Regions from separate parts of the Caballeronia sp. INML2 genome, predicted to be linked through region 2. Evidence: predicted binding sites of a transcription regulator. Region 2 holds the regulator's gene; the other holds the start of a gene.
The links. Region 2 encodes FNR, which switches genes on or off when oxygen is low (the NO sensors DNR and NnrR bind a similar motif). Its sites were predicted from a motif close to TTGATNNNNATCAA; they were not measured.
Positions count from the first base shown of each region.

Region 1: adhP (alcohol dehydrogenase AdhP) is a predicted target of FNR. The motif match lies at 2,089-2,102, and genes of this name have one in related genera.

Region 1 is NZ_JALQDH010000123.1:1,780-5,189, forward strand. It holds gene NCT32_RS34675 (sialidase family protein) at 1-1,389, shown strand, start outside; gene NCT32_RS34680 (hypothetical protein) at 1,463-1,708, shown strand; partial or broken gene NCT32_RS34685 (efflux RND transporter permease subunit) at 1,597-1,875, shown strand; gene adhP (alcohol dehydrogenase AdhP) at 2,172-3,197, shown strand.
Region 2 is NZ_JALQDH010000080.1:75,897-79,306, forward strand. It holds gene NCT32_RS27785 (PAS domain-containing sensor histidine kinase) at 1-264, shown strand, start outside; gene NCT32_RS27790 (response regulator transcription factor) at 261-914, shown strand; gene fnr (fumarate/nitrate reduction transcriptional regulator Fnr) at 1,104-1,883, shown strand; gene NCT32_RS27800 (DUF1488 domain-containing protein) at 1,938-2,255, opposite strand; gene NCT32_RS27805 (c-type cytochrome) at 2,392-2,778, shown strand; gene NCT32_RS27810 (DUF3564 family protein) at 2,799-3,251, shown strand; gene NCT32_RS27815 (hypothetical protein) at 3,262-3,410, opposite strand, start outside.

The sequences.
Region 1 (3,410 bases), on a different contig from region 2:
GGTGTTCCCCAAAACCCCAACCCCTTTGCCAGTTGCCCTATCGGGGCATCCCCGCAAGGCGGCAGCACTAACTATGTGAACGCCGAGGTCGAACCCTGGCTGGCCGTGAATCCTCACACGGCCGGGAACCTGATCGGGGTGTGGCAGCAGGATCGCTGGTCGGACGGCGGTGCGCACGGTCTGGTTGTCGGCTTCTCGTTCGATGGCGGATCGACATGGGGGACGACGCCCCTGCCCTTTAGCGCCTGTGCACCCGGAGGCCTCCCATACGAACGGGCCACCGACCCCTGGGTGTCGATCGGACCGGATGGCACGGCCTACGCCGTGTCGGTTTCGTTCAACGCGTCGAACAACAATAACGCCGTGGCTGCAGCGGTTTCGACCACTGGCGGCAGGACGTGGAACAACCTGAAGGTCATCATCGCCAACGACGAGCCCGGCGCGCAGTTCTTCAATGACAAGGAGTCGGTGACAGCCGATCCGATCCACGCCGGCACTGCATACGCGGTATGGGACCGGCTCGAGTCGCCGAACGCCAACCCGTATGCAGATATGCACACGCAGGCGTACCGTGGGCCGACGTTGTTCTCGAAGACGGTCAATGGTGGTCAAACCTGGAGCCCGCCAAAGATCATCGTGAACTTTGTTGCCTCGCGGCGGCAGACGATCGGCAACCAGATCGTAGTCGACCCGCGGACCGGCACCCTCTATAACTTCTTCGACCTGATTCAGCCACCCTTTGGCGTCTCGGCCGGCAAGGTTGCATTCATCAAGTCCACTGACCAAGGCGCCAGTTGGACGCAGCCGCAGATCATCGCCGATCTGCGAACCGTTGGGGTGACGGATCCCAACACCGGCGAGCCTCTGCGTACCGGCGACATCATTCCGGAGCCGGCCATTGATCCGTCGACCGGTTACCTCTACGTTGTCTGGCAGGACTCGCGCTTCAGCGGCGGCCAGTTCGACGAGATCGCAATATCAAAGTCCACGGACGGCGGTAGCTCGTGGAGCACACCGAGCCGCGTGAACACGATGACAGGGCGGGCCGCGTTCAATCCGTCGATTCGCGTCAACGCCGTCACCGCCAAAGTGGCCGTCACCTACTACGATTTCCGCGGTCTCGAGGCCGGCAACACCACGTCGTTGCCGACTAGCATCTGGCTCACCACATCGCCGACCGCGGGTGGACCCAGTTTTGTCAGTGAACAGCTTGTTTCCGGTCCCTTCAATATGAGAACGGCCCCGATGTCGAGGGGCTTCTTCGTGGGCGACTATCAGGGGCTCGAGGTACAAGACGCGAAGTTTCTGCCGTTCTTTGTACAAACGAACTCAGGCAACACAACTAATCGAACCGACGTCTTTTTTGCAAGGGAGACACCGGCACAATAGTTGACGCAAATGCGGCCGGAGGGAGGTCAACGCCGGCCGTGCTGCGACTGCACGAAACACCGCGCTTCGCCGAGTGCACCGCTTCGGCGAGGTGGGCAACTTGGTATTGCTTTACGCGCTCGCGCAACAACAGGTAATCCATCACTGTCTGTATTCTGAAAGCAACGGGGACTGGGAAGTGGTGTTGAGCGCGCCGCGCCCGTTCACCGCCGTCGTCGGATTCTGGTCGACCAAATACAAGCCGAAATTGCCCAAGGGCGCGACACTTGGAGCGCGGTCGTCGATGCAGCCGTCCACCGGACCCGTCCTGTGGCGTTGACAGCGGCAGCCACGGTGCTCGCGATGATCCCACTCACGAGGAGCATCTTTTGGGCGCCGATGGCCATCGCCATCATGGGAGGGCTCACCGTTGCCACGCTGCTGACGATTTTCTTCATGCCGGCCCTTTACGCAGCATGGTTCAGGGTCCGGCGTGCACCAGTCTAGGAAGATTGCCGTCGACGAGGTTCCTGGCCGCCGGTTATTCGAGATTGACGGATGCAGGTGGCTAACATACGTAAGGATATCTAAAGTAAGTCGTGTAAGTCGTGTGGAGAGGGATATTGGGTTCGGTGGATGGATGGAAGTAGTGCAAGCGCGAAGACGGTCCCAGATGCGCTGCGCGGTCTCATTGTCGGCAAGACCAAGATTCGACACGAGTTGATCTAACTCAAACGTCTGAACGCGGCCGACACGGAAACTGGTGCACTGGGTGAGAGCCCACAATCACTGAGGAGCGACTGATGGCAAATTACATGAAGGCTGCGGTAGTCCATGCATTTGGCGAGCCGCTTTCTATTGAAGAAGTACCCGTTCCTAACCCTGGCGCGGGCCAAATTTTGGTCAACGTAAAGGCTTCGGGGGTCTGCCACACCGACCTTCATGCCGCGAATGGCGACTGGCCGGTCAGGCCCAGCCTTCCTTTCATTCCAGGACATGAGGGTGTCGGATACGTCGCAGCGGTGGGCGACGGTGTGAAGTACCTTAAGGAAGGCGATCGCGTCGGCGTCCCTTGGCTGTATACCGCTTGTGGCCATTGCGAGTATTGCCAAACCGGCTGGGAGACGCTTTGTGCCGAACAGCAGAACACTGGCTATTCTGTAAACGGCAGCTACGCCGAATATGTGCTGGCAGATCCGGACTACGTTGGTCGACTACCGAACGATGTAGCTTTCGATGAAATCGCGCCCATTTTGTGTGCCGGCGTTACCGTCTACAAGGGAATCCGCGTTACGGACACACGTCCCGGCCAGTGGATCGCGATCTCGGGTATTGGAGGGCTTGGGCACGTCGCCGTGCAATACGCCATCGCGATGGGCTTGCATGTCGTGGCGGTAGACATCGCGCAAGAGAAGTTAGAGCTTGCGCGCAAGCTGGGTGCGCAGATTACGATCGACGCCTCGACCTGCGATCCAGCGAAGGAGGTCCACCAGCAGATCGGCGGTGCGCATGGCGTTCTTGTGACCGCTGTATCGAAGCACGCGTTCGCGCAAGCACTCGGCATGGTGCGCCGCGGCGGTACCGTGGCACTGAACGGATTGCCGCCCGGAGATTTCGCGCTGCCAATCTTTTCTACGGTACTGAACGGCATCACCGTTCGCGGCTCGATCGTCGGAACGCGACGCGACTTACAGGAATCTCTGGACTTCGCCGCTGAAGGAAAAGTCCGCGCGCACATCCATCGCGACAGACTTGAAAACATCAACAAGGTATTCACCGCACTGCGCGGGGGAAAAGTCGACGGTCGCATCGTACTTACTGAGCTCTGAGCGCGCCGTTATCAGCATAGACGGCTTCAAGGTGGGAGCGCAACGGAGTTTGGGGCGATGCTGAACAAGCAGCCTAAACACTGCTGAATTGACGATGGGCGTATAAACGTTACCAACCTTCCTGAAGGACGTGTTCCTGGCCTCGATCCGCTCGGCCGCAGTATCGCAGTTTCCTCGACGAAGATTAGCTCGCCCAGCGTTGCTCTTCAAGCA
Region 2 (3,410 bases):
ATCGTGCGACATGCCCGCGCGAGCCGCGTCGAACTGTCGCTCAACGCCGATGCTGCCAACTGCGTGCTGCGCGTGGGCGACGACGGCATCGGCGCCTCGTCCTTGCCGGCCGCGAACGGCAAATCGTTCGGCTTGATCGGGGTGCGTGAACGCGCGCATGCACTGGGCGGGCGCGTGTTCATCGATTCGACGCCCGAGTGCGGCTTCGTGCTGACAGTCGTCCTGCCACGCGAAGCGGTGGCGGAGAGGGAATCGCAACCATGACTACAAGAGTGCTGATTGCGGACGATCACGCGATGGTGCGCGACGGCCTGCGCCACATTCTCGCCAACGCGAGTGGTTTCGAAGTGGCCGGTGAAGCCTGCGACGCGGCGAGCACACTCGCGCTGGTGCGCTCGACGCCGGCGCAGGTGCTGGTGCTCGATCTGTCCATGCCGGGCCGCAGCGGCATCGACCTCCTCAAGCAGATCAAGGATGAAAAGCCCGCGCTACGCATTCTCGTACTCACCATGCATGCCGAACAGCAATACGCCGCCCGGGCATTCAAGGGCGGTGCGTCGGGATATCTGACGAAGGAAAGCGCGAGCGCGGAATTACTGGCTGCCGTCACCAAGGTCGCCGCGGGCGGCGTGTACGTGAGCCTCTCGATGGCCGAGCGCCTCGCGCAAAGCCTGACCGAGCCCGCCGACGCGCTGCCCCATCAACGCCTGTCGGACCGGGAGTTCGAGGTGTTTCAGCGGCTTTGCGCGGGCGAGTCCATCAACCAGATCGGCGAGGCGCTGTCCGTGAGCGCGAAGACCATCAGCACATACAAGGCGCGCATTCTCGAGAAAATGCAGATGCCGCACGAGGCCGCCCTCGTGCGCTATGCCGTGCGCCACAAGCTTTTCGACGACGATAACGACGACGCGTAAGCGTTCGCTCGTCAGGATTTCCTTACACGCCTGCCGAAATCCCTACCGAACTTTCCGGCGCCGCCGATTTAATTTCGAGACCGCGCGGCCAATAATTCGACGCATGGAATCATCCGCCGCGCATCGAGACGCCGACTTCCCCGGCATCCGCCTCGCGCGCGCGAACCCCGGTTCGACAGGAGACACACCATGTTCCCAGTGAGCGAAGGCCGATCCATCCTCCGACAATCCGAAGCGCCAGCACCGCGCCGCACTTTCCAGATCGCGGATAGCTCGGAAACACGCAAGGGTGCGCGCTGTTCGACCTGCTCGATGCAGCACGTGTGTATGCCGAGCGGTCTCTCGTCGGATGAATACGAGCGGCTCGACGCGATCATCTGCTCGACCCGGACCGTGCGGCGCGGTGAGACGCTCTATCGATCCGGGGATGCCTTTCAGAGCGTCTACGCCGTGCGTAGCGGCTGCTTCAAAACCGTCGTCATGCATCGTGACGGCAACGAGCAAGTCACGGGCTTTCACCTGGCAGGTGACGCGCTCGGGCTCGACGGAGTCAGCTCGGATCACCACGGGTGCGACGCGATCGCGCTCGAAGACAGCGTCGTCTGCATCATCCCCTTCGACTTGCTCGAACTGCTTTGCCGCGAGGTCAAGACGATCCAGCATCACGTGCATCGACTGATGAGCAGCGAGATCGTGCGCGAATCCAACCTCATGATGCTCCTCGGCACGATGACGGCCGAGCAACGCGTCGCGGCTTTCCTGCTCAACATCTCGACGCGCATGAAGGCGCGCGGCTATTCCCCCGCACAGTTTCTGTTGCGCATGACACGCGAGGAGCTCGGCAGCTATCTGGGTCTCAAGCTGGAGACGGTGAGCCGCATGTTCTCCAAACTGCAAAAGGCCGGCGTGGTCGATGCGCGCGGCAAGGAGGTGCGGATACTCGATCAGGCAGGGCTCGAAAGGGTGTGAGCGGCGGATCTGTGTCTGCACGCCTGGCGGAATGTCGGCCGCACACTGAAACCGTCACCTGACCGGGCGCGTCCGATGCGTGCCCGCAGCAGCGCCTCCACTGCTGAACCGGAAGTATCCGCTGCGAAGCACGACCGGTCTGCAGCCGACGCTGGTCAGCAATTGTTCTGCTGCCCCTTCTATGACGGCGCGGTTCATCTCGAACGCGCGTTGGAGGTCGTCCTCGCGCGAGGACGCTGCGCCGAAATGATCCTGGAGCGCTTCCGCCGATATGGTGCATTCAATGCGCGTGTCGTCCACGAGCGCCCAGAACATGAGCGCGGGCTCATCGCCGAGATACGCGGGCGCCTGGATTGGAAAGCTGATGTTCATGATCGCGCTTCCTCGCGGATGTCGGCTCGTACACCACTCAGTGTTTGCGTTCGACCCATGACCGGCGTTGACTCAGATCAACGCCCGCGAGAGAAGCACCCGCATGATCAATGTGTGAACACTTCTCTCACCGATCATGCACACTCACCGTTCTCTCGGTCATCGCGCGCGATCCGATGGCCCGCGCGTTCACGCCCGACATGTCGCACTGGGTGCGCTTCTTGCCGCACTGCTGCTCATCGCATCGCGCGCGCTCGCCCAGCCCGAACCGAGCGCACTCATCGACCAGCAGCATTGCATGTTCTGCCACACCAACGATGCGCCTTTCCTCGCTCCGTCGTTTCAGGAGATCGCCAACCGCTACCGCGACGACCCACGCGCGCACATCATGCTCGAACACAAACTGCGCGTCGGCGGTCGTGCGCATTGGGGAAACATGGCCATGCCCTCGCCCGCGGAGCGTGGCGGCCCGCTCTCGCCTGAAGACGCCCATACGTTAGTCGAGTGGGTATTGCGTCATTGACCACTTCGCAGGAGACCGTTATGCGAATCACCATCAAGCTCGACGCCTTTAATCGGGAAGCCGAATCGGCGTTTGCGGTGCTATGGCTCGATAAGGAACGCGGACGCTGGTCGCGGGAAGCGCATGACCGCATCGAGCTGCCATCATGGGGAACGTGGGAGCTCACGCCGGGCGGCACCCTGCTGCGCGGTCCCGACGCTTCTGCTCCTGTCGCCATGCTCGAGGGCCTGGTGCTCGCGGCACGGGAAGCAGTGTCCAGCGCCCCGGAACTTGTGACGTGCGAGCGCGGACGAGCCGTAGTCTTCGCCTGCGGCGACTCAAACGCGCCTCGTGCCCCGAACGCAGGGTATTGGCACATCCAGTGCGTCGACAGCGAAACTACGCTTGCTGAACACGAGATCTTTTCCGACGAGCCCGACGTCCTGGGTGAAGGAAGCGCACAGACACGCGGTCCCGGCCCATTCGCAACGTGAGCCGAACGCCTCAGTTCGACGAAAAGCGCATGTGTTGAAGACAGCGCATCGCGTTGTCGAATGCCTGATGAATCGCCGCGCCGACATCCTGGTCCGAGGCGTGTTCAACTGGAATAAGATCGAAATCACGCGTCACGAGATCGAGCCGCGCATCATAGC